DNA from 3 places in the Microbacterium sp. LS_15 genome. Region 3 is predicted to be linked to each of the others. Evidence: predicted binding sites of a transcription regulator. Region 3 holds the regulator's gene; each other region holds the start of a gene.
What was found. Region 3 encodes HrcA, which represses chaperone genes, less so after heat shock. Its sites were predicted from a motif close to TTNGCACTCGNNNNNNNCGAGTGCNAA; they were not measured.
Positions count from the first base shown of each region.

Region 1: a site for HrcA is predicted at 5,503-5,529, ahead of groES (co-chaperone GroES). Genes of this name have one in related genera too.
Region 2: a site for HrcA is predicted at 8,156-8,182, ahead of groL (chaperonin GroEL). Genes of this name have one in related genera too.

Region 1 covers NZ_JAVAYD010000005.1:162,778-172,454, forward strand. Annotated here, with positions in the region: gene rimI (ribosomal protein S18-alanine N-acetyltransferase) at 1-338, shown strand, start outside; gene tsaD (tRNA (adenosine(37)-N6)-threonylcarbamoyltransferase complex transferase subunit TsaD) at 335-1,408, shown strand; gene RAC69_RS09060 (hypothetical protein) at 1,405-1,911, shown strand; gene RAC69_RS09065 (hypothetical protein) at 1,915-3,009, shown strand; gene RAC69_RS09070 (hypothetical protein) at 2,996-4,252, shown strand; gene RAC69_RS09075 (SAM-dependent methyltransferase) at 4,253-5,458, opposite strand; gene groES (co-chaperone GroES) at 5,617-5,913, shown strand; gene rarD (EamA family transporter RarD) at 6,058-7,047, shown strand; gene RAC69_RS09090 (ABC transporter substrate-binding protein) at 7,151-8,410, shown strand; gene RAC69_RS09095 (ABC transporter ATP-binding protein) at 8,597-9,367, opposite strand; gene RAC69_RS09100 (ABC transporter ATP-binding protein) at 9,364-9,677, opposite strand, start outside.
Region 2 covers NZ_JAVAYD010000003.1:246,128-255,804, forward strand. Annotated here, with positions in the region: gene RAC69_RS07060 (response regulator) at 1-401, opposite strand, end outside; gene RAC69_RS07065 (sensor histidine kinase) at 398-1,663, opposite strand; gene RAC69_RS07070 (ABC transporter permease) at 1,689-2,498, opposite strand; gene RAC69_RS07075 (ABC transporter ATP-binding protein) at 2,495-3,406, opposite strand; gene RAC69_RS07080 (SOS response-associated peptidase family protein) at 3,530-4,156, opposite strand; gene RAC69_RS07085 (DMT family transporter) at 4,226-5,164, shown strand; gene RAC69_RS07090 (nitroreductase family protein) at 5,165-5,731, opposite strand; gene msrB (peptide-methionine (R)-S-oxide reductase MsrB) at 5,728-6,132, opposite strand; gene RAC69_RS07100 (DUF2332 domain-containing protein) at 6,203-7,195, shown strand; gene RAC69_RS07105 (DUF3263 domain-containing protein) at 7,205-7,462, shown strand; gene RAC69_RS07110 (LytR C-terminal domain-containing protein) at 7,532-8,107, shown strand; gene groL (chaperonin GroEL) at 8,219-9,677, shown strand, end outside.
Region 3 covers NZ_JAVAYD010000001.1:597,622-607,298, reverse strand. Annotated here, with positions in the region: gene RAC69_RS02970 (ABC transporter permease) at 1-960, opposite strand, end outside; gene lepA (translation elongation factor 4) at 1,199-3,052, shown strand; gene RAC69_RS02960 (DUF1990 family protein) at 3,053-3,553, shown strand; gene RAC69_RS02955 (DUF1990 family protein) at 3,564-4,214, shown strand; gene hemW (radical SAM family heme chaperone HemW) at 4,214-5,431, shown strand; gene hrcA (heat-inducible transcriptional repressor HrcA) at 5,549-6,580, shown strand; gene dnaJ (molecular chaperone DnaJ) at 6,616-7,731, shown strand; gene RAC69_RS02935 (16S rRNA (uracil(1498)-N(3))-methyltransferase) at 7,745-8,473, shown strand; gene RAC69_RS02930 (HIT domain-containing protein) at 8,518-8,865, shown strand; gene RAC69_RS02925 (PhoH family protein) at 8,924-9,677, shown strand, end outside.

The sequences.
Region 1 (9,677 bases), on a different contig from region 3:
TGATCGGGTACGGCGGGGTGCGGGCGCTGCGCGGCTCGGCCGACGCCGACATCCAGACCATCGCGTTCGACGCCGAGCACCGGGGCGCCGGCCGAGGTCGGGCACTGCTGCGGGCTCTGCTCGACGCGGCGGCCGGACGGGGAGCTCGCGAGGTGTTCCTCGAAGTCCGCGCCGACAACCCCCGTGCCGAGGGTCTCTACCGCTCCGAGGGGTTCGAGGAGATCGGCCGGCGTCCCCGCTACTACCAGCCGGACGACGTGGACGCGATCGTGATGCGTCTCGTGCTGCAGCACGCGCGAGGCGCGGCGACGGATGCCGCAGAGGAGGCCACCGCATGACCGAGCCCCTGGTGCTGGGCATCGAGACCAGCTGCGATGAGACCGGGATCGGGATCGTCCGCGGTCGGTCGCTGCTGTCGAACACGATCGCGTCGAGCATGGACGAGCACGCCCGCTACGGCGGCGTCGTGCCGGAGGTCGCCGCGCGGGCGCACCTCGAGGCGCTGCAGCCGTCGATCGATGCGGCCCTCGCCGAGGCCGGGGTCTCGCTGCACGACCTCGACGCCGTCGCTGTGACGAGCGGTCCGGGGCTCGCGGGTGCGCTGATGGTCGGGGTCGGCGCGGCCAAGGGGCTGGCGGTGTCGCTCGACAAGCCGCTGTACGCCGTGAACCACCTCGTCGGGCACATCGCCGCCGACATCCTCACCCCGGAGTCCGAGCCGCTCGAGTACCCGACCGTCGCGCTGCTCGTCTCGGGCGGGCACACCTCGCTCCTGCACGTGCGCGACCTCACGACCGATGTCGAGATGCTGGGCGAGACCATGGACGACGCCGCGGGGGAGGCGTTCGACAAGGTCGCCCGACTCCTGTCGCTCCCGTACCCCGGCGGTCCGGAGATCGACCGGGCGGCCGTGGACGGCGACCCCGACGCGATCCGCTTCCCGCGCGGGCTCTCGCGGGCGTCCGACATGGCGAAGCACCGCTACGACTTCTCGTTCTCCGGGCTGAAGACCGCGGTCGCGCGGTGGGTCGAACGGTGCGAGGCCGAGGGCACCGCGGTTCCCGTCGCGGATGTCGCGGCGAGCTTCCGGGAAGCAGTCGTCGACGTGCTCGTCACGAAGGCCCTCGCGGCCTGCGCCGACCTCGGGGTCCCGCGACTGCTGCTCGGCGGCGGCGTGATCGCCAACCGACGGCTGCGCGAGGTCGCGCTGGCGCGCGCCGAGGCCGCAGGCGTGACGGTGCGCATCCCCCCGCTGTCGCTGTGCACCGACAACGGAGCCATGATCGCAGCGCTCGCCGCGGAGCTGATCTCGTCGGGTCGTCGTCCGTCGACGCTCGCCTTCGGTGCGGACTCGACACTGCCCGTCACCGAGATCCAGGTGGCCGAGCGCGTGCCGGTGCCGTCATGACCGACGCCTCCCTGCCGCCCCGCAGCGGGCCCTCGGACGGGACGTCGGGTGAACGGCCCGTCCCGCGCACGACGGTCGAGGGGCCGAGTGGCGAGGTCGAGCGTCCGGCGGGTTCGGCCCGGCTGCCGGGAGCGCGCCGCGACGGCTACGCGAAGCTGCCCACCGGACCGGTGACCGTGGAACCTGTGGTCGCGACGGGTCCGATCGCCGATGACCCCCGACACGACGACTGGCAGCCGTCGACGGGCACCGCACCTGCCGACGACACCCGCCTCGCGCCGTGGGCGCTCACGGCGGCGATCGTCGCGCTGGGGGCGTCGTTCTTCGTGGGGTGGGGCATCCCGATCGCCGTGGTCGCGGTGATCGCCGCGATCATGTCGCTGCGTCGTCCCGTCGAGAGCCGCGCGATCGCCCGGTGGGCGCTCGTGCTGGGCCTCGCCGCCACGGTCTACAGCCTCGCGTGGCTGGTCTGGGCGGGCATGCAGTTCGAGCGGCTCGGATAGCGGATGCTGCACGCCGACGAGATCGAGGAGCTGCGCGCCCTGCAGGCACGCGCCTACGGTCGCGGCGGCGGGCTCACCGATGCCGACGCCGACCGCCTTCGACATCTCGAGGACACGCGGGCCCCGGTGGCTCAGCCCGAGGCGGAGGCAGCGAGCGAACGGGACGTCGGCCCTGAGCCCCTCATCGACGCGGTGCCGCTGCGCACCACGCCGCCCGACGATCTCCGCACCGAGCCCGACGGGACGGCGCCGCCGCGCGACGCCGTCGCACCGGCATCCGACCGTCCGACGCGCCCCGACACCGTCCGGAGCGCGCTGCGCCGTCGCTGGCCGGTCGTCGCGGCCTCGGTCGCGGCGCTCGTCTGCCTCGGGGTGCTCATCGGCTGGCTCGTGTTCGCCGACGGGGGCCCCGAGCCGATCGCCCTCACGGCGGAGCAGCAGCAGTGGCAGAGCGAACTCGTGGCGACCGGCGTCTACGACCCCGGGTCGCTGCGCGCTCTTCGTGAGGAGGAGGGCGTGGTGATCTGGTTCGCCACGCAGAAGGGCGGCGAGAACTTCTGTCTCGTGCTCGCCGACGGGCAGAGCTCCGCGCCGGTGTGCTCGACGGAGGAACAGGTGCGCGCACAGGGGCTGTACGCGTCGATCACGTCGCCCGGAGAGGGCGAGCTGCAGAACGTCGTGGACGCGCAGATGTACCTCGCCGCCGGCGGCGACCCCGCCGTCATCTCCTACAACTACATCACCTCCTCGCAGTCCAGCGGTGTGCAGTTCGCGTCGCCGGTCGAGGCGGAGATCGCCGTGCGGCTCGGCGACTCCGGATTCGATGAGCGCTCCCTCACGGTGGTCGGGTACGACGGCGAGGTTCCCGTCTGGTTCGCCACGGAGAAGAACACCCAGCGCGCCTGCCTGATCTACGACGGGTCGCAGCCCGATCCGCTTCAGGCGTGCGTGGACGGGCTCTGGAGCGCACCGGAGGGACTCGCGCTGGTGCTGGACCGCGTCGCGGACGACGGATCCACGACCAGATACGAGTACCACCTCGGCATGGGCCGCCAGTACCTCACGATCTCGAAAGGCGCCGACGATGCGTCCGGATGACGAGTCGGAGCGGCGAGCCCTTCTCGCGCGGGCCTACCGCCGCGGAGGCGGGCTGACGGATGCCGATGCGCGGCGACTGGCCGAGCTGGAGTCGCTGCGGAAAGCCGCGCTCGCACCCGAGAGTCCTCGCTCTCAGACGACGCCCGACCCCGAGACCGCCGGCTCCGGCACGCGCGCCTCGGAACCGAGCGCCTCAGACACCGGCGAATCCGAGACGCCCGGCTCCGGCACGCGCGCCCCCGAGACGACATCTGCCGCGCGCGACACCCGGGACTCCGCGGGCGACATCCCCAGTCCCTCCTCGAACCGCCCCGAGGAGTCGCGCGGAACGGATGCCCCCGTGCTCTCGGGTCTCGGCGCGGCTGTGCGCTCCCATGCGAAGGCGGCGGTCGCGGCATCCGCTGCACTGCTTCTCATCGGGGTGGCCGCAGGGTGGGCCCTGTTCGGTGCCAGGGGTGCGGAGTCGGCGCTCACCGCGGGACAGCAGGAGCGACGCCTCGAGCTGCAGGCCGAGGGGAAGTACGACGACGGCTCCGTACGCCTCGTCACCGAGGACGACGATGCGGTCGTCTGGTACGCGACCCGCGACGGCGCCGACGAGACGTGCGTGGTCCTCGACGTCGGAGAGGCCTCTGCGGAGCAGTGCCGGCCGACCGACGGCGTCGACGACATGGCGCTGAGCGTGTCGCTGTCGGTACCCGTCGACGATCCCGACGATCCCGCGGACGCGTACGGCGCGTCGGTGTCGGCGGTGCTCGCCCGTGCCACCACGGGCGAGCCGCTGGCGTGGGTGCAGCGGTGGCGGCCGCAGGACTCGATGCTCGACCAGTTCGACGGCCAGGACCGCGAGCGTGCGGAAGAGCTCGTCGACCAGGGGTACCTCCCCGGCCTGTCGGTCGTGGGGTACTTCCACGACCGGCCGGTCTGGATCGCCGAGAAGCCCGCCGACGGCACGCAGAGCGGCGGGATGCTGCGCTGCATGATCGTCGACGCCGCTGATGAGGCCGGCGCGTGTCAGGCGTCGCAGGACAGCGCCGCCGACATCCGGGTGCTGAGCGTCGAGACGGCCGCCGACGGCACCACCGAGACGTGGTCGCTGCACGTGCGGTTCACGAACTGGATGAATCCGTATCTGACCATCGAGCAGGGGGTGCCCGCCGACGCGGAGGGCGTGTCGATCGAGCTCGGCGGCGAGTACGGGGATCCGATCCTCGTCGAGATCCCCGCGGAGGGGGACGGCTGACTACTCCGCAAGGGGTACGCGGTCGGCGAGGATCGCGCGGCGGTGGTCGCCGATGCGCGTGAGGATCAGCGTCGCCGAGGCGTCTCCGCGCAGCGTGAGCTTCTTGCGGAAGGCGGCCGGGTCGACGTCCATGCCGCGCTTCTTGATCTCGACGGTGCCGATGCCGTGCGCGCGGAGGACGGCGCTGATCGCCTTGGGATTCGCGGGCATCGTCTCGCGCACCCGGAACGACTGCACGAACGGGCTGGTCAGGGCGGCGTCGGAGGTCAGGTAGGCGATGCGCTGATCGAGCATCCCGGCCTCGAGGCTCCGCGCGACGTCGCCGATCAGGCGGGCGCGGATGACGGCGCCGTCCGGCTCGTGCAGGAACGCGCCGAGCTCGCGTTCGGGGGCGTCCTCGGCATCCGCTCCGGCGGTCAGCTCGCGCGAGCGCTCGCCGCGGATGACGAGCGCGGCGCGGCGCACGCTCTCGCGAGCGAGGGCGCCGGTCCAGAGCACGAGCTCCACCACGCTGCCGTCGGCGCTGACCCACTGCGCCTCGGCGTCGGCGGGCAGCGCGTCGCGGTCGTGGCCGGGGCCGAGCTTGATGCCGGTGGGGCGCTCGGCCGCGACCGCGAACGCCCAGTCGAGCGAGGGCGAGTAGTCGTCGGCGGTCACCCGCCTGGTCTCGCTGTGGCCGGAGGTGCGCCGGGCGGGATCCATCCAGACGGCGAGTCCGTCGGCCGCCTGCGGCAGGTTCGCCTCCGCTGTTCCGTGCTGCACGCGCGCGGACTCGCCGAAGGGGGCGAGATTGTAGGCGGCGATCGCGGCGGTGACCTCGTCGGCGTCCACGGCCTGGACGTCGAGGCCCGCGCCGGCGAACGCGAGCGCGTCGCCGCCGATGCCGCAGCCGAGGTCGGCCACGGACGTCATCGCCGCGCGACGCAGTCGCTGCGCGTGCCGCGCGGCGACGCCGAGGCGCGTCGCCTGCTCCAGCCCGGCGCGCGTGAACAGCATCCGGTCGGCGAAGTCGCCGAACTTGGCGTGCGCCTTGGCGCGCAGCCGCGCCTGGCCGACGACGGCCGAGACGAGATCGGGGGAGTGGCCGGCCGCCCGCAGGCGCGAGACCGTCCGCGCGACGTCGGCCGCCTGGTCGACGTCGCCCAGATCGTCGAGGAGCCCGAGCCCTTCCGGGGTGAGCAGTGCACGCAACTCCGACATCTCCACGCCCTCAGCTTAGGCGGGCGACCGACACGGGCAGGCGGCCGTCGCTGGCACTCGCATTGCATGAGTGCCAGCCGACCGCCTACACTTGCAGTTAGCACTCTCGGGTTGAGAGTGCGAACAAGTCTTTCGTGTCAGCGTCAAGAAAGAAGAGGTAGACCGTGTCGGTTTCCATCAAGCCGCTCGAGGACCGCATCGTCATCAAGCAGGTCGAGGCCGAGCAGACCACCGCGAGTGGCCTGGTCATCCCCGACACCGCCAAGGAGAAGCCCCAGGAGGGCGAGGTCGTGGCGGTCGGCCCCGGCCGCATCGACGACAACGGCAACCGCGTTCCGCTCGACGTCGCCGTCGGCGACCGCGTGCTCTACAGCAAGTACGGCGGCACCGAGGTGAAGTTCGGCGCAGACGAGTTCCTCGTCCTGTCGGCTCGCGACGTCCTCGCGGTCGTCGTCCGCTGAGACAGCGTCTCTCGGAAGGGCCCGGATGCATCATGCATCCGGGCTCTTCCTGCATTCGGCCACAGCGCGTCCGAATCCTGCCATTCTCGTAGGGCGGTCGAGCACCGAGCAGGCGGCCCGCTCGGCCGGGACTAGGGTTGTGCGGTGACCTCGACGACCACCGCCCCGCGATCCAGCCAGACGGCGGGGATCGCGTTCGCAGGCGGCGCGTATCTCCTCTGGGGAGTGCTGCCGCTGTACTTCCTGCTGCTGGCACCGACCGGTCCGTGGGAGGTCGTCGCCTGGCGGGTACTGCTGTCGCTCGTCTTCTGCGTGATCCTGCTGACGGTGACGCGCGGGTGGCAGGCGTTCGGAGTGATCCTGCGTCAGCCTCGACTGCTCGGCTGGACGGCGCTCGCCGGACTCCTGATCTACGTCAACTGGCAGGTGTTCCTCATCGGCACGCTGTCTGACAATGTCATCGAGACGAGCCTCGGCTACTTCATCAACCCGATCACGACGGTCCTGCTCGGGGTGTTCGTGCTGAAGGAGCGCATCCGACGCCTGCAGTGGACCGCGATCGGCATCGCGGCGGTCGCGGTCGTCGCGATCATCGTCTTGTACGGCCACTTCCCCTGGATCGCGCTCTCGCTCACCGCCTCCTTCGGGCTGTACGGCCTCATCAAGAAGAAGATCGGGCCGGCCGTGGATGCCGTGAGCGGCCTCACCCTCGAGTCTTTCTGGCTGATCCCGATCGCCGTCGTGCAGCTCGTCGTCGTCGCGACGACGCCGGAGGGGCTCTCCTTCGGCCAGAACGGAGCCTGGCACGCCGTCCTTCTCGCGTTCGCCGGAGTCGCGACCGCCGTGCCGCTGTTGCTGTTCGCCGCGGGAGCTCGGCGCATCGACCTCGCGGTGATCGGCATGATCCAGTTCATCACCCCGGTGATGCAGTTCCTCATCGGCGCCGTCGTGCTGGGCGAGCCGATGCCCATCGAACGCTGGATCGGATTCGTGCTCGTCTGGGTCGCGATCACGGTGTTCGTGATCGACCTGCTGCTGGCCGCACGGCGCGGACGCCGCACGGCCGTCGGGCCGGTCCGAGACCGCCAGACCGGCCCCGCTGTCCGCCGCGGAAGCGCGCGAGCGGATCGTTAACGCACCGAAACACTACCGACCCCTCCCGGAAGCGTTCTGCACCTAATGTGTAGATCATCCGACCGTGGTCCACAGTCCACGGCCAGTCACGCAAGGGAGCATCATGACCGTATTCACGCGCTCGCGCAGCGCCAAGATCATCGCAGGGGTCGCGCTCGTCAGCGCCTCGGCGCTGGTCATCTCGGGCTGCAGCAGCTCGCCGTCGGAGGAGTCCTCGGGCGGCGGCGACAAGCCGGCACAGGACCTCACCCTCAAGCTCGGCTCGCTGCTGCCGCAGACCGGATCGCTCGCGTTCCTCGGTCCGCCCATGGAGTCGGGCGTCGGCCTGGCCGTGAAGGAGATCAACGACGCAGACGCCGGCATCACGATCGACCTCACCGCCGAGGACGAGGGCGACACCGACACCAAGGCGTACGAGACCTCGATCACCAAGCTCCAGAGCGCGGGTGTCTCCGCGATCGTCGGCGCCGCGGCCTCGGGCGTCTCGAAGCTCATCCTCGACGGAAACGTCAGCGCCGGCATCCTGCAGATCTCGGCCTCGAACACGTCGCCCGACTTCACCACGTGGGACGACGACGGCCTCTACTTCCGCACCGCCCCGAGTGACCTGCTCCAGGGTGAGGTCCTCGGCAACCTGATCGCCGAGGACGGTGCGAAGTCGCTGGGCATCATCTACCAGAACGACGCGTACGGCACCGGCCTCGACGCCGCGATCAAGGAGACGTTCGAGGGCACAGGTGGCGAGGTCGTCGCCGAGGCGTCCTTCAACGTCGGCGACGCGCAGTTCGACGCGCAGGTCGAGACGATCAAGGCCCAGAACCCCGACGCCGTCGCGATCGTGTCGTTCGACCAGTTCAAGACGATCGCGCCGCTGCTGGTGAACGCCGGAATCTCCGCCGACAAGTTCTACATGGTCGACGGCAACCTCTCCGACTACGGCGACGAGATCCCGGTCTCGCTCGAGGGCGCTCAGGGCACCAAGGCCGGTCCCGCACTCGAGGACGACTTCACCGACCGCCTCCAGACGTACTGGACCGGTGAGGGCAACTCCGAGGTGAAGGACTTCACCTACGCGGCAGAGGCCTACGACGCCGTCGTGCTCGTGGCTCTCGCCTCGCTCGCGGCCGGTTCCACCGAGGGCGCGGACATCGCGGCCAAGATGCAGGAGATCTCGGGCGGCTCTGGCGACGGTGAGAAGTGCACCACGTTCGCGGACTGCGCCAAGATCATCAACGACGGCGGCACGGCCGACTACGACGGCTACTCCGGCGAGGTCACGTTCGACGAGAACGGCGACCCGCAGGGCGCCACGATCGGCATCTACAAGTACAACGCCGAGAACACCATCGAGCGCACCAACTGATCACGCCAGCGCCCGCTGACTGATCGCGCGAAGGCCCCGGATGAAGCATCCGGGGCCTTCGTCATGCGTGTCGTGGGGTGGGGCGGCGTTTCGCTCCGCTCGCTCGCTCGACGACCAGGGAACGGGACGCGCACGCACGAGAGAGGGGCGGATGCCGCAACATCCGCCCCTCTCGTCTCTGAGCCGTCAGGCGGCGTCCGTGCCCAGGGTGCCGAGGTACAGGCCGATCACCTTCGGGTCGTTCAGCAGGTCGCGTCCGGTGCCCTCGTACGCGTCGCGGCCCTGGTCGAGCACGTAGCCGCGGTCGCAGATCTGCAGGCAGCGGCGGGCGTTCTGCTCGACCATGATGGTCGTGACGCCTGCCTTGTTGATGTCGGAGACGCGGATGAACGCGTCGTCCTGACGTACGGGGGAGAGGCCGGCCGACGGCTCGTCGAGCAGCAGCACCGACGGGTCCATCATGAGCGCGCGTGACATCGCGACCATCTGGCGCTCACCGCCGGACAGCGATCCGGCTCGCTGCTTGAGGCGCTTGCCGAGTTCGGCGAAGATGCCCGTGACGAACTCCAGCCGCTCGGTGTAGGCCTTGGGGTTCTGGTAGAGCCCCATCTGCAGGTTCTCCTCGATCGACAGCGAGGGGAAGACGTTGTTCGTCTGCGGTACGAACGCCACACCGCGTCTGACGAGCTTGTCGGCCTTGAGGCCGACGATGCTCTCGCCCTTCACGGTGATGTCGCCGTCTCGCACGTTCACGAGCCCGAAGATCGCCTTGAGCAGCGTCGACTTCCCGGCGCCGTTCGGCCCGATGATGCCGATCAGCTCCCCCTGCCTGGCGACGAGGTTCGCGCCGTTGAGGATGTTCACGCCGGGCAGGTAGCCCGCGTGCACGTCCTTCAGCTCGACGACCACGTCATCGTGCGCCGGGGCCTTCCCGTTCACGGATGCCGCATCGCTCATGCGCGTCCCTCCTCTGCCTCTTCGGCGGCCAGTTCCGCATCGGCCTCCGCCTCGATCTGTTCCCGCAGCTTCACGGCGGCGGTGTCGGCCAGTACCGGGATGCGGCCGGTCACGGCGCCGAGATCGACGTCCTGATGCGCACCGAGGTACGCGTCGACGACAGCCGGATCCTCCATGACCTCCTCGGGCGGCCCCTCGGCGACGACGCGTCCCTCCGCCATCACGACCACCCAGTCGGCGATGTGCCGCACCATGTGCATGTCGTGCTCGACGAACAGCACGGTCATGCCCTGTTCCTTGAGGTCGAGGA
Region 2 (9,677 bases), on a different contig from region 3:
CGCGTGACGCTCGGCGCCAGGGCCGCATCGCCCCGATGCACGGCGCGAACGGCTGCGATCATCTCCTGACGGTGCGCGTCCTTGAGCAGGAAACCGCTGGCACCGGCGCGGATGGCGCCGAACGCGTACTCGTCGAGGTCGAACGTCGTCAGCACCAGCACCCTGCTGTCCGGGTGCTCGCGCACGATCGCCTCGGTCGCCGCGATCCCGTCGAGGCCCGGCATGCGGATGTCCATGAGAACCAGGTCCGGATGCAGGGCCGCGGTCTGCGCGATCGCGGCATGCCCGTCTCCGGCCTCACCCACCACCACCATGTCGGCTTCCGCCTCGAGCACCATGCGGAAGCCGAGGCGGATGAGTTCCTGGTCGTCGACGAGCAGGATCGAGATCGGGTCGGTCATGACGGCTCCTCCGGGGCGAGTGCGACGGGGTCGGGGGTGTGGTCGACGGGCAGCTCGGCGCGCAGCCTCCATCGCCCCCCCGCGGCGGGTTCCGAGACGAAGGCGCCGTGCACATGTGCGGCTCGTTCGGCGAGGCCGCGGAGCCCGAAGCCCGAGGTGCCGGCCGCTCCGGTGGCGCCGTCGTTGAGGATCTCGACGATGACGCTCCCCGGGCTGTGGACGATGCGCGCGGCGATCGACGTCGCCGACGGCGCGTGACGCATGGCGTTGGTAACCCCCTCCTGCACGATGCGCCCCACCGCATGCGCGAGAGCGGGGGAGAGGACGGACGTGCCGGATTCCGTGAGTGTGACGGGGAAACCGGCGCGTTGCGCGGTCGCGACCGTCTCCCGCGGATCCACCGGTGCCACCGGCGCCAGAGGAGCGGTTGCCTCCGCATCGCGGAGCACACCCAGCATGGCCCGCATCTCGGTGAGGGCGTCGCGCGCAGTCGCGGCCACAGCGGAGGAGGCGGCAGCGGCCTGCTCCCGATCGGATGTGGCCGCAGCGCCCTCCGACAGGGCGACGATCACGGTGAGCGAGTGCGACACGATGTCGTGCATCTCCCGCGCGATGCGCGCCCGCTCGGAGGCGGCGGCGAGCTGCGCCTGCTGATCACGCTCGACGAGCAGCTGGCGGGAACGGTCGATCACGGCGGCGATGTACCGTTTGCGGCCGCCGACATTCACGCCGATGAGGGTGCCGATCAGGCCGAGCACGAGAACGGTGAGGGCGGTGTTGAGTCCGATCTGCAACGAGACGACGCCGGTGAGCACAAGAGGCGTCGCCAGCGTCACCAGCGAGGCCACGGCGATGCCGAGGCCCGTCCATGCCGCGCGCGACGAGCGGTAGACGGCGAGCGAGTAGCACGCGACGAACATCAGCGGCGTACCGGCCGGCTGGTCGGCGAAGAGGAGGAGCCCCTCGACACCGGCGGAGGCGACGAACGGGACGAGCGGCGCGATGCGTCGCCACAGCAGGGTGACGCAGGCGGCGATGATCGCGATCGGAGCCACGGCCGCGAACGCGAGGGAGACCGGGCCCTGAGCAGTGCGGTCGAAAGGTGACGCGGGGAGGAGGGAGAGGGCGAGGCAGAAGAGGGTGATCAGCACGTCGGCGACGACGGGATGCCGCGCCCAGAAGCGGCGGAGAACGCCGGGAGGACGCGGCAGCCGCAGCTCCTCCTCCTCGCGGAGGGAGCTGCGGCTGCGCGTGCTGGTCACCGGGGAACTCTACGCGGCCGTGCCATCACGCGTCCCGCGTGCGCAGCAGGAGCCAGGCGAGGAAGAGCCCGCCGAACGTCCAGGCGCCGAGGGCGAGGTATGCGACCGGGCCGTCGAGAGCGGCGCCCTCGGGGAGGATCGCGCTCTGTGCCGCAGCGACCGGCAGGTACTCGGATGCGTCGACGACCCACGCCCACGACTCGCCCGCCATGAGGAAAAAGGTCGCGACGATCGGGAGGACGAACAGGAGTCCCACCGTCGCCGCGATCGCGCCGGCGCCCGAGCGGAGGAGGAAACCGAAGGCGACGCCGATGAGTGCGAAGACGGCCATCGCCAGCGACGCGACCAGGATCGGCAGGATCGACGCGGCGGGATCGCTCCAGTCGATGCTCTGATCACGTGCGCTCACGATCAGCGACACCGCCCCGGCAGCGACCGAGAAGACGATCAGCGAGCAGACGAACAGGAACAGGGCGACGACGAGGGCCTTCGCGAGCAGCGCCGACCCGCGGCGGGGGTTGGCGGTGAGTGTCGAACGGATCATGCCGGTGGAGTACTCGCCGGTCACGGAGATCGCGCCGAGGATGCCTGCGAGGAGCATGGAGAACTGGATCGGCATCACGACCGCCTGGATGGGTGCGAAGCCCGGGGCGTTCATCGCCTGAGCGATGAGAGCGGCGATGCCCACCGTGAGGACGGCCGTGATCGCGATCGACCACCACGTGGAGCGGAGGGTGGTGAGCTTGATCCACTCGCCACGCACCTCGCGGAGGAACGAGAGACGGTGGCCCGTATCGACGCGCTGACGCGTGAGGGCGGAAGCCTGAGCGGTCATGAGATCTCCTTGGTCCGGTACTCGACCGCGTCGCCGGTCAAGGCGAGGTAGGCGTCTTCGAGCGACCCGGTGGTCGGTGTGAGTTCGTGGAGAGGGATCCCGCGGTCGGCGGCGAGATCGCCGATGCGCGAGGCAGGCAGGCCGACGACGTCGAGGAGATCGGGTGCGGTGCTGACGATCTCGACATCGGGGCCCCCGACGGCCGCGGCGAGATCGGCGGCGCGCGGCGTGCGCACCCGCACCGTGTTGCGCGTCCAGGCGCGGACGAGCTCGTCGAGAGGAGCATCGGCGAGCACCTGACCGCGGCCCATCACGATCACATGATCGGCCGTCTGTGCCATCTCGCTCATGAGGTGGCTGGAGAGCAGCACCGTGCGTCCCTCCGAGGCGGCGTGCCGCACGAACTGACGCACCCAGCGCACGCCCTCGGGGTCGAGTCCGTTGACCGGCTCATCCAGGATCAGCGTGTGCGGGTCGCCGAGCAGCGCTGACGCGATGCCGAGGCGCTGGCCCATGCCGAGCGAGAACTTCCCCGCGCGCTTGCGGGCGACCGAACCGATGCCCGCGAGCTCGATGACCTCGTCCACGCGAGAGGCGGGGATGCCGTGGGTCGCCGCCATGGCTCGGAGGTGATTGCGGGCGGTGCGGCCCGTGTGCACGGCCTTCGCGTCGAGCAGCACGCCGACCTCGGTCAGGGGGGCGCGCAGCTTGCGGTATTCCTGTCCGGCCACCGTCGCGGTGCCCGAGGTCGGGCGGTCGAGGCCCACGATGAGGCGCATGGTCGTGGACTTGCCCGCGCCGTTGGGGCCGAGGAATCCGGTGACGGTGCCCGGCTTGACCGTGAACGACACGTCCTGGACGGCTGTCTTGTCTCCGAACCTCTTCGTGAGGCCCTCTGCTGTGATCATGCCTCCGACGCTACGGCCGGCGGTCGCTCGGTCGCGTCCTCCCGTGGTACCGAAAGCGGGATCGCCGTCCGCCGACCTGTGGCACCGGAGGACGATACCGCGACAGTCGGCGGGATGAGGCGATCAGTCGCGTGGACGGGCCGTCACGCGGGCGGCGACCTCGTCGGACGCGGCGATCGCCTCGTCGATGATCTCTCTCGTCGGCTCGGCCATCAGCCAGTCGTGGCTCAGCGATGCGGGGATGAGGAGCGGCATCCGATCGTGGATGTCGGCGAGACCGTCCGGCGCAGGACGCATGACGATCGAGTAGCAGGTGAACCACGTGCCGTCCCCGGTGCGGCCGCGTTGCGTCACCGCCGCCATGCCGAACAGTGCGCCGTCGTCGACGAGGAACTCGTGCCACACGCGCTCGGGCTTCTTCATCTCGTACCAGCTCGTGGCCGGGACCAGAGCACGGGTCTTCAGACCGCCGGGGCGGTCCTGCAAGCGCTCGGACCTCGTGTTGATCGACGGGAACTTCGAGGGCTCCCCGCCGACGAGGAATCCCCACCATGCGGGCTCGAGGATCGGTGCCGCGTCGGGCTGCACCACGATCGGATTCAGGTTGCGGAGGTTCTTGCCGGTGGGGCGCACGGTCTCGCCGGCGTTCTCATCCGCCCACGCCCGCAGACCGTCGAGCACGGCCTCGTCGGCGGCGGTCAGCAGCTCCGCATCGGTGAATCGGGGATCAAGTCCGTAGCTCGCGCACATGCCGCCAGCGTACGCCGCACCACCGACATCGGCACGGGCCGGTCTCGCGCGCTCGGGTAGGGTCGACAGGTGACCCCCGACCGCCGTCTGCCCGTCCCCGTCGCGCTCGGCGGAGCGGTCGCGATCGGCGTCATGACGGCCGTGCAGGCACGCATCAACGGAGTCCTCGGCGTCAAGGTCGACAACGGCATCGTCGCCGGACTCCTCTCGTTCTCGGTCGGACTCGCGGCCCTCGTCGTCGTGATCGTCTGCATCCCCTCCGCACGTCGAGGCGTACGGCGACTACGCGACGGCATCCGACAGCGCACGATCCCGATCTGGATGCTGCTGGGCGGCGCCTGCGGCGCCCTCACCGTCTCGACGCAGGGGGTGACGGCCGGGGTCCTCGGCGTCTCGCTCTTCACGGTCGGCGTGGTGGCGGGGCAGACTCTCCACGGTCTCGTCCTCGATCGGATCGGCTTCGGACCGGCCGGCGTGGTCGCTGTCACACCGGGGCGCGTGCTCGGCGGAGCGCTGGCGCTCGCTGCGGTGGGCATCTCGCTCAGCGGCGACGTGCTCGCGACCGCACCGCTGTGGATGCTGCTGCTGCCCTTCGCCGCCGGTGTCGGCATCGCGTGGCAGGCGGCGACGAACGGACGCCTCGCGCAGCGGGTGCAGTCACCGCTCATCGCGACGTTCATGAGTTTCGTCGCGGGCACGGTCGCCCTGCTCCTCGCCGCAGCCGTGAGCGTCGCCATCCGCGGCCTGCCCGCCGCACCGCCCGCCGAGCCCTGGCTGTACCTCGGCGGGTTCCTCGGCTTCGCCTACATCCTGCTCGGCGCCTTCATCGTCGCGCACACGGGCGTGCTGCTGATGGGTCTCGGGTCGGTGCTGGGTCAGCTCGCGGCATCCGTCGTGATCGACCTCATCTGGCCCGCAGCCGCCGGACCGGCGCTGTGGCAGATCGTCGGGATGGTCGTGGTGGCCGTCGGATCCGTGGTGGTCGCGCTGCCGCGTCGTCGCCGCTGACTACTTCTTCTCGTCGCGCTTCTTCGGCTTCGGCTTCGGCATGCGGGTGACGAGCTTGCGTGCCTCGACGGCTTTGCGCCGGCCCGGCTTCTTGCCCACCGGCTTGCCGCCGACGTACAGCCAGCCGAGCAGCTCCTCGTTCTTGTCGAGTCCGTGCGCCTTCGCGACGGCCTTGGCGCGGGTGTAGTGCCCGGTTCGCCAGATGACACCCCAGCCCGCCTCGTCGAGCAGCAGGCTCAGCACGTGGGCGACGCCGGACGCCACGGCCTCCTGCTCCCAGCGTGGCACCTTGTCGCTCTTCCGGTAGCTGGCGACCACCGCGATCAGCAGCGGCGCCCGGAGCGGCTTGGTCGACGGAGAGGAGTCGCCCTGCGCCTTCGCGATCGCGGCGCCCAGCACCTCGCGGTCGTCCCCGCGCATCTCGATGAGACGCCAGGGGCGCAGCGAGGAATGGTCGGCGACGCGCCCCGCCGCGGCGACGAGGTGCAGCAGCTCCTCGCGGGAGGGCGCCTCGGCGGTGACCTTCGACCAGGACTGACGAGAGCGGACGGCGTCGAGCGCGCTCACGACTCGTCGGGGGTGAAGTTCAGTGCGATCGAGTTCATGCAGTAGCGGTCGCCGGTCGGGGTGCCGAAACCGTCGGGGAACACGTGCCCCAGGTGCGAGCCGCAGTTCGCGCAGCGCACCTCGGTGCGGACCATGCCGAGGCTCGTGTCCTCGATCAGCTGCACCGCGTCGGGACGGATCGACTCGTAGAAGCTCGGCCAGCCGCATCCGGAGTCGAACTTCGTGCCGCTCTTGAACAGCTCGGCCCCGCAGGCGCCGCAGGTGTAGAGGCCGGCGCGGCTCTCGTCGAGCAGCTCGCCGGTCCAGGCGCGCTCGGTCGCCGCTTCACGCAGCACGGCGTACTGGTCGGCACCCAGCTCTTCGCGCCACTCGTCTTCGGTCTTGTCCACGCTGTACGACATCGGTCCTCCTGAGGGTCTTCCCCCATTCTCTCGTGTCCAGGGGGTGGCGGCGCCACGGCATGATGGTCATATGACGGATGCCGTGCGGGAGCGATACGCGCGCTTCGCCGAGCAGGAGGCCCCCGGCCGCAGCGAGCTGTACGCCGAATGGGCAGCAGGGGTGGCCGGCGATCCGGAGCTCTCCGACATCCTCGGGAGGATCCCCGAGACCCGACGGCAGCCGCCGCTCGTCTTCGCGGTCACCAGGATGCTGGGCGCCGGCACCGACCCGTTCGACACCTGGCGCGGCTTCGTGACGGCCCACGCCGACGAGATCGTGGCGGAGTGCGCCGATCGGCGGCTGCAGACGAACGAGCCGCTGCGCCTCGCCGCACTGCTCCCGGTGCTCTCCGAGATCGACGGGCCGGTCGCCCTGCTCGAGATCGGCGCGTCCGCCGGACTCTGCCTCTACCCCGACCGCTACTCCTACCGCTTCGTCGACGGGGACGGTCGCGTGCGGGCGGCACTCGACCCCGCCGACGGACCGTCGTCGGTGGTGCTGGAGAGCCGCGTCGACGGCGAGATGCCCGCGCTCCGGATGCCGCACGTGGTGTGGCGCGGCGGTGTCGACCTGGCGCCGCTCGACGCCCGCGACGCCCGCGATCGGCGCTGGCTGCGCTCACTCGTCTGGCCGGGGGAGGAGGGGCGGGAGCAGCGTGTCGAGGCCGCACTCGACATCGTCTCCGCCGGTCCGCCTGAGCTGCTGCAGGGCGACGCCCTCGAACGCCTCGACGAGCTCGTGCGGGCCGCGCCCTCCGACGCGACGCTCGTGATCACGACTCCCGGCGTGCTGGTGCACATCCCGCGTGCGACGCGGACGGCGCTCGTCGACCGCATCCGCGCCCTGCCCGCGCGCTGGGTGACGATCGATCCGCCCGCGCTGCTCGACGTCTGGGAGCCGCCCGTCGCGCACGAGGAGTGGCCGGGCTTCGTCGTCGCCCTCGACGGCCGGGTTCGGTCGGCGGCCGATCCGCTCGGACGATGGTGGGAGTGGCGCGCGGGCGACGGAGGCGAGCCGACGTAGTCTGAGCGCATGCGCGGAGAGCTCACGGAACGGGATCGTCTGATCCTCGCCCTCGAGACCGCCTGGCCCCGGCACGGGGGCGCCAAGGAAGAGGTCATCCGCGCGCAGCTCGGGATGAGCGCGGCTCGCTACTACCAGCTCCTCGGGCGGCTGATCGACTCCGAGGCCGCTCTGGAGTTCGACCCCATGCTGGTCGGACGACTGCGCCGGATCCGCGACCGCCGAGCCGTCCAGCGCTCGGCGCGCACCCCCGGATTCGTCGGCTGATCCAGACCGCGCCACGCGCTGAACGGCCGCCGACGCGGTTACGCAGCGCGGTGCCGTTAGCATCGAGGGGTGTCTAAGCCGAACCGCGATCGATTCGACGACGTCCCCCGCACCTCAGGACGCGTGGGTGCGCACCGCGCCGAAGCGCCGGGGATGAACGGCTGGATTGTCCTCCTGTGGTCCTTCGTCGCCGCCCTCGTGCTCATCATCGGCGGGATCTTCGGGTCGCTGGTCGTCATGGGGCGCATCAGCCTCTTCCCCGAGGCGGTCCCGACCGCCACCCCGACCCCCGAGGAGACGGGGGTCGTCGACACCACCTACTCGGTGCTCATCCTCAACGCGACGGCCGACGAGGGCCTCGACGACCAGATGCGCGACACCCTCATCAACACAGGGTGGTCGGCGGACGTGGTGTTCGCGAGCGACAGCACGAGCCAGGATTTCTCCACGACGACCGTCTACTACGTTGCGGACGAGGACGAGCTCGCCGCGATCGGCCTTGCGGGCGTCATCGGCGGAGCCGACGTGCAGCAGAGCGACTTCTACGCCGACATGAACGACACGGACCAGAAGCAGCTCACGGTGGTGATCGGTCTCGACCGGTCGTCCAACCCGCCGGCGGCGACCGAGACCCCGGCTCCGTAGTCCCTCCGCAGCGGCTTGCACTCGATGGGGTCGAGTGCCAGAATGGCGTTAGCACTCTCTCACTCTGAGTGCTAAACCCAACGTCTACGTCCAGGAGGGACGACAAAACTCATGGCAAAGATCATCGCTTTCGATGAGGAGGCCCGTCGCGGCCTCGAGCGCGGCCTCAACATCCTCGCCGACGCCGTCAAGGTGACGCTCGGCCCGCGCGGTCGCAACGTCGTGCTCGAGAAGAAGTGGGGCGCCCCCACGATCACGAACGACGGTGTGTCGATCGCCAAGGAGATCGAGCTGGACGACCCGTACGAGAAGATCGGCGCGGAGCTCGTCAAGGAGGTCGCCAAGAAGACCGACGACGTCGCCGGTGACGGTACCACCACCGCGACCGTCCTCGCCCAGGCGCTCGTCCGCGAGGGCCTGCGCAACGTCGCAGCCGGTTCCGACCCCATCTCGCTCAAGCGCGGCATCGAGAAGGCCGTCGCGGCCATCACCGAGGAGCTGCTCGCCAGCGCGAAGGAGATCGACTCCAAGGAGCAGATCGCCGCGACCGCATCGATCTCGGCCGCTGACCCTGCCATCGGCGAGCTCATCGCCGAGGCGATCGACAAGGTCGGCAAGGAAGGCGTCGTCACGGTCGAGGAGTCGCAGACCTTCGGCACCGAGCTCGAGCTCACCGAGGGCATGCGCTTCGACAAGGGCTACCTGAACCCGTACTTCGTCACGGACCCGGAGCGCCAGGAGGCGGTCTTCGAGGACCCGTACATCCTCATCGCGAACCAGAAGATCTCGAACATCAAGGACCTTCTGCCCATCGTCGACAAGGTGATCCAGGACGGCAAGGAGCTCGTCATCATCGCCGAGGACGTCGAGGGCGAGGCTCTCGCGACCCTCGTGCTCAACAAGCTCAAGGGCATCTTCAAGTCGGTCGCCGTCAAGGCTCCCGGCTTCGGCGACCGCCGCAAGGCCCAGCTGCAGGACATCGCGATCCTCACGGGCGGCCAGGTCATCACCGAAGAGGTGGGCCTGAAGCTCGAGAACGCCACGCTCGACCTGCTCGGCCGTGCGCGCAAGGTCATCGTCACCAAGGACGAGACCACGATCGTCGAGGGTGCCGGCGAGGCCGACCAGATCGAGGGTCGCGTCACGCAGATCCGTCGTGAGATCGAGAACACCGACAGCGACTACGACCGTGAGAAGCTGCAGGAGCGCCTCGCGAAGCTCGCCGGTGGCGTCGCCGTCATCAAGGCGGGTGCCGCGACCGAGGTCGAGCTCAAGGAGCGCAAGCACCGCATCGAGGACGCCGTCCGCAACGCGAAGGCAGCCGTCGAAGAGGGCATCGTCCCCGGCGGTGGCGTCGCTCTCATCCAGTCGGGTACCAAGGCCCTCGACGCTCTCACGCTCTCGGGCGACGAGGCGACCGGCGCGAACATCGTCCGCGTCGCGATCGAGGCTCCGCTCAAGCAGATCGCGCTGAACGCCGGTCTCGAGCCCGGTGTCGTCGCGAACAAGGTCTCCGAGCTCCCTGCAGGTCAGGGCCTCAACGCCGCGACCGGCGAGTACGGCGACATGT
Region 3 (9,677 bases):
GAGAACGACGACGGCTATGTCGGCGAGGATGGCGCCGATGGCCGTGAGGACGGCGCCGAACGCGGCGATCGCCACGACGCCGTGGACGTCGTTCTTGCCGATGGTGTCGACGAAGTACTTGCCCATCCCGTTCCAACCGAAGATCGTCTCGGTCAGGATCGCACCCGTGAACACGGTCGGGATGGTGAACGCCAGCTGCGTCGCGACGGGGATCAGCGACGGGCGCAGCGCGTGCTTCCGGATCGCCTGCTGCTTCGTGAGCCCCTTAGCCCTGGCGGTCCGCACGTAGTCGGCCTTGATGTTGTCGAGCAGCAGTGACCGCTGCAGCAGGTGGTAGTTGGCGTAGCCGGTGATCACGAGCGCGATGGTCGGCAGTGTCAGGTGCTGCAGCTTGTCGATGATGTAGGGGAAGAACCCGTCCACGTCCTTGCCGCCGGCGCCGGTCACGTAGAAGACCCGCACGCCTAGGGCCTCGTTGAACGAGATGGCGAGCAGCACGATGCCGAGCGCCGCGACCACGATCGGGATGTTCATGGTGACGATCGAGGTGGCCTGACCGATGCGGTCCGCGACCTTGTACTGACGCGATGCGGTGTAGACGCCCAGCGCGATTCCCAGGACCGCTCCGAGGATGGTCGCGCCGATCACGAGCTCACCGGAGATCCACATGCGGTACGCGATCTGGTCGTTGACCGACTGGCCGACCGGGCTCTGACCCCAGTCCCATCGCAGGATGATCCCGGTGAACCAGTCCCACCAGCGCTGGACGAGGGGCACGGTGTCGCTGAGCCCGAGGGGCTCGAGCATCCGCGTCACTTCCTCGGGGGAGAGGGGAGGGCGGCGACCGACGTAATTGCTCCGCGGATCGAGGAACGACCACGCGAGGAAATAGGTGACGTTGGTCGCAACCACGATCATCAGCAGCCAGCCGAGTGAGCGGCGCACGAGATACTTGATCAAGGTGTTGATTCTTTCTCTTTTACAGACGCGCGCGGGATCTGCCGACGCAACGCTGAGCCGGAGGACAGTCAATCACCATCTGCCGATCTGCGCGACACGACACCTGCACTCGAGTGTGACGGAGTCTCGTCACTCACGGAATCCGGTTTCAGGGTCGGCTCCCGGGCAACCTCGGCAGAATATCATCGGATCCGGCGAATCGAGCATCGACAGCGCGTCACCGTAGAATCGTCAGGACATGTCACCACGCGCCCTCTCACCGCTTCAGCCTGCCGCGACGCCTGCGACGCAGATCCGCAACTTCTGCATCATCGCGCACATCGACCACGGCAAGTCGACCCTCGCCGACCGCATGCTCCAGATCACCGGAGTGGTCTCCGACCGCGACATGCGGGCACAGTACCTCGACCGGATGGACATCGAGCGCGAGCGCGGCATCACCATCAAGAGCCAGGCGGTGCGGATGCCGTGGGAGCTCGACGGTCAGACCTTCGCCCTCAACATGATCGACACGCCAGGGCACGTCGATTTCACCTACGAGGTCTCTCGCTCGCTGGCGGCCTGCGAGGGCGCGATCCTGCTCGTCGACGCGGCTCAGGGCATCGAGGCCCAGACGCTCGCGAACCTCTACCTGGCTCTCGAGAACGACCTGCACATCATCCCCGTGCTGAACAAGATCGACCTTCCGGCGGCTGATCCCGACAAGTACGCCAAGGAGCTCGCGTCGCTCATCGGAGGCAAGCCCGAGGACGTGCTTCGCGTGTCGGGCAAGACCGGCGTGGGAGTCGAGGACCTGCTCGACCGTCTGGTCCAGGAGATCCCGGCGCCCGTCGGCGACGCCGAGGCGCCGGCACGCGCGATGATCTTCGACTCCGTCTACGACGCCTACCGCGGCGTCGTCACCTACGTGCGCATGGTCGACGGCAGCCTCTCGCCGCGCGAGCGTATCCAGATGATGTCGACGGGCGCGAACCACGAGGCGCTCGAGGTCGGTGTGTCGAGCCCCGAGCCCACCCCCACCAAGGGACTGGGCGTCGGAGAGGTGGGCTACCTCATCACCGGTGTGAAGGACGTGCGCCAGTCCAAGGTCGGCGACACGATCACGAACGCCCGCAGGCCGGCATCCGAGGCCCTCGCCGGGTACACCGATCCCAAGCCGATGGTGTTCTCGGGCATCTACCCGATCGACGGCAGCGACTATGCGGAGCTCCGCGAGGCGCTCGACAAGCTGAAGCTCTCCGACGCCTCTCTGCAGTACGAGCCCGAGACATCGGTCGCGCTGGGCTTCGGCTTCCGCTGCGGCTTCCTCGGCCTGCTGCACCTCGAGATCATCACCGAGCGGCTCGCCCGGGAGTTCGGGCTCGACCTCATCACGACGGCGCCGAGCGTGATCTACGAGGTGCTGACGTCGGACACGGGGGAGACCGTCACGGTCACGAACCCCAGCGAGTACCCCGACGGGCGCATCGGCTCGGTGTCCGAGCCCATGGTCAACACGGCCATCCTGCTCCCGAAGGACTACGTCGGCACCGTCATGGAGCTGTGCCAGTCACGCCGAGGCACGCTCCTCGGGATGGAGTACTTCTCGGAGGAGCGCGTCGAGCTGCGGTACACCATGCCGCTCGGTGAGATCGTCTTCGACTTCTTCGACCAGTTGAAGTCGAAGACTCAGGGCTACGCATCGCTCGACTACGAGCCGGCGGGGCAGCAGGAGGCCGACCTCGTGAAGGTCGACATCCTCCTGCAGGGCGACAAGGTCGACGCCTTCAGCTCGATCGTGCACCGCGACAAGGCCTACGCCTACGGCACGCTCATGACAGAGCGCCTGCGGAAGCTCATCCCTCGGCAGAACTTCGAGGTGCCGATCCAGGCGGCGATCGGTGCGCGGATCATCGCCCGCGAGACCATCCGCGCGCTCCGGAAGGACGTGCTCGCCAAGTGCTACGGCGGTGACATCAGCCGGAAGCGCAAGCTCCTCGAGAAGCAGAAGGAGGGCAAGAAGCGCATGAAGATGGTGGGCCGTGTCGAGGTTCCGCAGGAGGCGTTCATCGCCGCGCTCTCCGGCGACGTCGAGGGCAAGGACAAGAAGTAGGTGGCGCTGCCGCGGTACGAGCGCGGTCTCACCAGGCATCCGCTCGGCGATGTGCCTCGCGGACTGCGCGGTGCCGAGCGGTCAGTCCCCGTTCCCGAATACGCGAGGGATGCCGTCGCCGCACTCATCACGTCATGGGAGTTCAAGCGGCGGGCGGGGTTCGACACTCCCGTGGAGGAGCCGCGGGCCGGGAGCGAGGGAACCCTCGCGAAGCGCGTGCTCGGCGTCCGCTTCGCCGAGCCGATCCGGGTCGTCTGGGCCGACGCGCACGGGTTCGGGTACGAGACGAGGCCCGGCCACCCGATCTACGGCGAGGAGTCCTTCGTCCTCGACGGCGGGGTCTTCACCGCGCGGTCGGTCTCGCGGCCGTCCACCCCGTTCTGGTGGATGCTGACGCCGGCGCTGCGAGTCATGCAGCGCTCCGTGTTCGACCGCTACATCCGCACCGTCGAGACAGCGATCCACGAAGCCCGGAGGCACCGTCCAGGCGACCCCGGGTAGGCTGGTCGGCATGCGGCGCGGGACTTTCCGAGACGACACGGTTGACTATGCGGCTGTGGGTGCGACCCATGCGCCCGATCTGATGCAGTATCCGCCGGAGCGCAGCATCCCCGCCGAGAACTCGTGGCGCATCGGCAGCGGTGAGGAACGGTTCCAGACAGCCGGTGAGGCGCTCCTGTCGTGGACGGCGCAGCGCGCGTCCGGACTCAGCATCGAAGACGTGCGACCTGCCCCGGGGCCGGCGTACGCGGGTGTCAGCTTCGACGCCGAGGGCACTCCGATCGCTCCGAGCAAGAACGAGGTCGAGCAGCGGTTCGACGCGGAGGGCACGCCCTTCGTCGGTCCTGGCATGACCCTGCGCCTGCGCGGACGCGTGGCGAACATGCACGCCGACGCGGAACTGCGCGTCATCTCGGTCACCGAGGAGAAGCGCCGCATCGGCTTCGTGCTCGGCACGGTCGGCGGCTCGGTCGTGCGCGGCGAGGAGTCGTTCGACATCGACTGGCGTGACGACGACGAGGTGTGGTTCACCGTCCGCGCGTTCGACGCGCCGAACTCGCTGCTCTACCGCCTGGTCCCGGCGCTCGTGAAGCGGCGCCGCCGCGAGCTGTTCGCCCGCTACCTGCGGGCCATCTCGCCGCTGTACGCGACCCCCGTCTGATGGCCGGTCCCCTTCCCCTCGGAGATCCCGCCCCCGCTGACGGACGCCTTCCCGCCGACCTGCCGATCGACACTGCCGTGCCCTTCTCGGCGTACCTCCACATCCCGTTCTGCAGCGTGCGGTGCGGCTACTGCGACTTCAACACCTACACGTCCAGCGAACTGCGCGGTGCCAGGCAGGAGGACTACGCCTCGACGCTGATCGGCGAGATCGCGCTCGCGCAGCGCGTGCTGTCCGACGCCGACGCGCTGCGGCCGATGGACACCGTCTTCTTCGGCGGCGGAACGCCCACCCTGCTCCCCGCCGGAGATCTGGCGCGCATGCTCGGGGCAGCGACCTCCGCCTTCGGACTCGCCGACGGTGCCGAGGTGACCGTCGAGGCGAATCCCGACACCGTCACCCCCGAGGTCGCGCGCACGCTCGCGGAGGCCGGGGTGACGAGGCTCTCTGTCGGGATGCAGTCGGCCGTGCCGCACGTGCTCGCCGCTCTCGACCGCACCCACCGACCCGCGAACGTGCGCACCGCGGTGGCGGCGGCAAAGGACGCCGGGCTCGCGGTGAGCGTCGACCTGATCTACGGTGCCCCGGGGGAGTCGCTCGGCGACTGGGAGGCCTCTCTCGATGCCGCGCTCGAACTCGAGTCCGACCACATCTCGGCCTACGCGCTGATCATCGAGGACGGCACGAAGCTCGCGCGGCAGATCCGCCGCGGCGAGGTCCCGATGCCCGACGACGACCTGCAGGCCGACATGTACGAGCTCGCCGACCGGCGCCTCGTCGAGGCCGGCTTCGACTGGTACGAGGTGAGCAACTGGGCGCGGACCCCCGAGCAGCGATCTCGGCACAACCTCGCCTACTGGCGGGGGAGTGACTGGTGGGGCTTCGGTCCCGGAGCCCACAGCCACGTCGCCGGCCTTCGGTGGTGGAACGTGAAGCACCCCGCGGCGTACGCTCAGCGACTCGCGGCCTCCGAGTCCCCGGCGGCGGGAACCGAGCGCCCCGACGCGAGGTCGAGGATGCTGGAGCGCGTCCTGCTGCTCAGCCGCATCCGCGAGGGCATCGCCGTGGACGAGCTGCATGCCGACAAGCGTGCGCGCGTCGCCGGCCTCATCGCGGACGGACTCGTCGATCCCGTCGCGGCCGTGCGCGGCCGTGTGCAGCTCACGCTCCGAGGACGACTGCTCGCCGACGCCGTCGTGCGTGAGCTCACCGACTGATCCGGGTCGTCGACGACCATCGCGATCCGTTCATCGCGGCTCGGTTCAGCGCGCGGAGGCGCACGGCGAGTAGAATTGGCACTCGTAACCGGTGAGTGCCAGACGAGGGGAGTCGCGATGGTCAGTGAAAGAGGCCTGCAGGTTCTCCGTGCGATTGTCCAGGACTATGTCGAGACGCACGAGCCGGTCGGCAGCCGATCCATCGTCGACCGCTACTCGTTCGGCGTCTCGGCCGCCACGATCCGCAACGACATGGCTCTGCTCGAAGACGAGGAGCTCATCGCGGCGCCGCACACCTCCTCCGGTCGCGTCCCGACCGACAAGGGCTACCGCGTCTTCGTCGACCACCTCGCGCAGCTGCGTCCTCTCTCGGGTGCACAGCGCACCGCGATCGAGTCGTTCCTGACCGACCCCGCCGACCTCGACGACCTGATGGCCCGCACCGTGCGGGTGCTCACGCAGCTCACGGGTCAGGTGGCCCTGGCGCAGTACCCCTCGTTCGCGCGGGCCCAGCTCACGCACATCGAGCTCGTCGGCCTGGCGCCGAACCGGCTCCTCGTGGTGCTCGTCACGGATGCGGGCGGCGTCTCGCAGCGCATCGCCCTGCTGCCGGCCGACGTCGACGAATCCGACATGGCCCTTCTGCGGGCGCGGCTGTCGGCGCTCCTGACGGGGCGCGCGGTCAGCGATGCCGCAGAGCGACTGCAAGGGCTGCTCGCCGGTGAGGAGCACGCGAAGGATGCCGTGCTCCGCGCCCTCGCGACAGTGATCGTCGAGGAGCTGGGCACGTTCCGGCAGGAGCGGCTCGTGATGGCCGGCGCCGCGACGCTCGCGAGGCGGGAACAGGACTTCCGCGGCAGCATCCATCCTCTCCTGGAGGCGATCGAGGAGCAGGTGACGCTCATCCGTCTGATGAGCGAGATGGAAGCGGATGCGCAGGGACTCTCCGCGAGCATCGGCACCGAGAACGCGTCGTTCGGCCTCGACGAGGCCTCGATCGTCGCGAGCAACTACGCGGCGCGCAGCGGCACCGCTCGCGTCGGCGTGATGGGGCCGACGCGCATGGACTATCCGAGCAATCTCGCGGCAGCGCGGGCGGTCGCCCGCTACCTGTCGCGACTGCTCGACGAGGACGAGGCCGCCCGCTGACGCGGACGACCAGGACAACACGCAGAAGGGCCATTGTGGCGGACCACTACGAGGTACTCGGCGTCTCGCGCGACGCATCGACCGACGAGATCAAGAAGGCGTACCGGCGCCTCGCGCGCCAGCTGCACCCGGACGTGAACCCGGGTGAGGAGGCGGCGGAGAAGTTCAAACTCGTCACGCACGCCTACGACGTGCTCAGCGATGACGAGTCACGTCGTCGGTACGACATGGGCGGAGGTGACGGCGCCGCGGGCAACTTCGGGGGCTTCGGCGGTTTCGGCGACATCTTTGAGACGTTCTTCGGCGCGGCGCAGGGCGGTGGACGAGGCGCCCGTCCTCGCTCCCGCCGAGAACGGGGCCAGGACGCGCTCGTGCGGGTGACGCTCGATCTCGGCGACGTCGTGTTCGGGGCCCACCGCGACATCGAGGTCGACACGGCCGTGCTCTGCGAGACCTGCAAGGGATCGTGCTGCCAGGAGGGCACCTCGCCCGTCACGTGCGACATCTGCGGCGGCACCGGCCACGTGCAGCGCCAGGTGCGCAGCCTGCTGGGCAACGTCGTGACCTCGCAGCCGTGCGGAACCTGCGAGGGATACGGCACGACCATCCCGTACCCGTGCGGCACCTGCGGCGGCCAGGGGCGCGTGCGCTCCCGCCGCACCGTGTCTCTCGACATCCCGGCGGGTGTCGAGACGGGTCTGCGCCTGCAGCTCCCCGGTTCGGGCGAGGTCGGCAAGGCCGGCGGCCCGAACGGCGACCTTTACGTCGAGGTGACGGTGAACCCGCATCCGGCCTTCAGCCGCGACGGAGACGACCTGCTCGCCACGCTCGAGGTGGCGATGACCGACGCCATCCTCGGTGCCGAGACGACGATCCAGGGTCTGGACGGCGCGGTCGACCTCGAGATCCGTCCCGGCGTGCAGTCGGGCGATGTCCTGACGATCAAGGGGCGGGGTATCACGCCGCTGCGCGGCAGCCAGCGCGGAGACCTCCGCGTCGGCGTGCAGGTGCTGACTCCGACGAAGATCGACTCGGCGCAGCGCGCGCTCATCGAGGACTTCGCCAAGAAGACCAAGGCGCCGGCTCCGCAGCTCGCCCAGTTCCAGCAGGGACTCTTCTCGAAGCTGCGCGACCGCTTCCGCTCGCACTGACCGGGAGAACGCGATGGCACTGCACTTCCTCGTCGAATCCTCGTCGGATGCCGCGGTCGGCGACCTCGTGGCGCTCACCGGCGCAGAGGCCAAGCACGCGGCCGTGGTCCGGAGACTGCGGGTCGGCGAGCAGGTGACGGTCGGCGACGGTCGCGGAGTATGGCTCACGGGGGAGGCCGAGCAGGTGTCGCCGTCCCTGGTCGAGGTGCGCGTGAGCGCGCGTCGGGTGACCGAAGCCCCGAGCCCCAGGCTCGTGCTCGTGCAGGCCCTCGCGAAAGGCGACCGCGACGAGCTCGCCGTGCAGGCGGCGTGCGAGCTGGGGGTCGACGAGATCGTCCCGTGGCAGGCCGGGCGCAGCGTGTCGCGCTGGGAAGGACCGAAGGCGGTGAAGGGTCGGGAGCGCTGGGCGACGATCGTGCGCGAGGCCGCGAAGCAGGCGCATCGCGCGTGGGTGCCCGAGGTCGTGCCGCCCGAGACCACCGAGGACCTCGCCCGCCGCGCGGCAACCCAGCGGGTGGTGCTGCTCGACCCGACCGCCCCGACGCGTCTCTCGGCGCTGGAGCCGGACGGCCGCGACCTCGTGCTCGTCGTGGGACCGGAGGGCGGCATCTCCGGTGACGAGATCGCCACGCTCGAGGCGGCCGGCGCGGAGCGCGCGCTGCTCGGCGACACGGTGCTGCGCACGTCGACCGCCGGCCCCGCGGCGATCGCCGTGCTGTCGGTTGCCCTCGGTCGGTGGTGATCGTCCTCCGGCCGCACGTCGGCCCCGGTCAGTAGACTGGCAGTATGTCCGAGCCCTCGATCTTCACGCGCATCCTCAACGGCGACATCCCTGGTGAGATCCTGCTCGACACCGGGCGGGTCTTCGCGATCCGCGACATCGACCCGCAGGCGCCGCTGCACCTCCTCGTCATCCCCAAGACCGAGGAGTATCGCGACGTCACCGAACTGGCCGCCGGCGACCCAGTGCTCCTCGCCGAGATGGTCGCCGCGGCGAAGCAGCTCGCCGACGAGCACGCGAACGGCGAGTACCGCCTGATCTTCAACAACGGCGCGAGCGCCGCCCAATCCGTCTTCCACGTGCACGCCCATGTGCTCGGCAACATCGAGGAGAACAAGCTCGTTGGCTTCTGACGACGACAACACCACCGACCGCACCGTCACCGAGCGGATCTACGCCGACGGCGTCGCCATGGTGCAGCTGCTCGGTCCGCAGGACCGTCTGCTCCGCATGCTCGAGAAGGAGCACCGCGACGTGCAGGTCCTCGTGCGCGGCAACGAGATCACCCTGACCGGTGCTCCGGATGCCGTGGCCGGCGCGAAGAACCTCGTCGAGGAGTTGATGACCATGACCAAGGCGGGGCACGATCTCGCTCCCGGCGACGTGGAGAGCTCCGCGCGCATGCTGCGGGTCGACGGGGGCCCGCGACCGAGCGAGGTCCTCGGAGAGGCGATCCTGTCGACACGCGGCAAGGTCATCCGCCCCAAGACGCTCGGCCAGAAGGAGTACGTCGACGCGATCGACGAGAACACCATCGTGTTCGGCATCGGCCCGGCCGGAACAGGAAAGACCTACCTCGCGATGGCGAAGGCCGTGCAGGCGCTGCAGCGCAAAGAGGTCACGCGCATCATCCTGACGCGTCCCGCCGTCGAGGCGGGGGAGCGGCTCGGCTTCCTTCCCGGCACGCTGACCGACAAGATCGATCCGTACCTGCGTCCGCTGTACGACGCGCTCAACGAGATGATGGATCCCGAGATCGTCCCTCGTCTCATGGCGACGGGCACGATCGAGGTCGCGCCGCTCGCCTACATGCGCGGACGCACCCTCAATGATTCGTTCGTGGTGCTCGACGAGGCCCAGAACACGACGCCGGAGCAGATGAAGATGTTCCTCACTCGGCTCGGCTTCGGCACGCGCATGGTCGTGACGGGCGACATCACCCAGG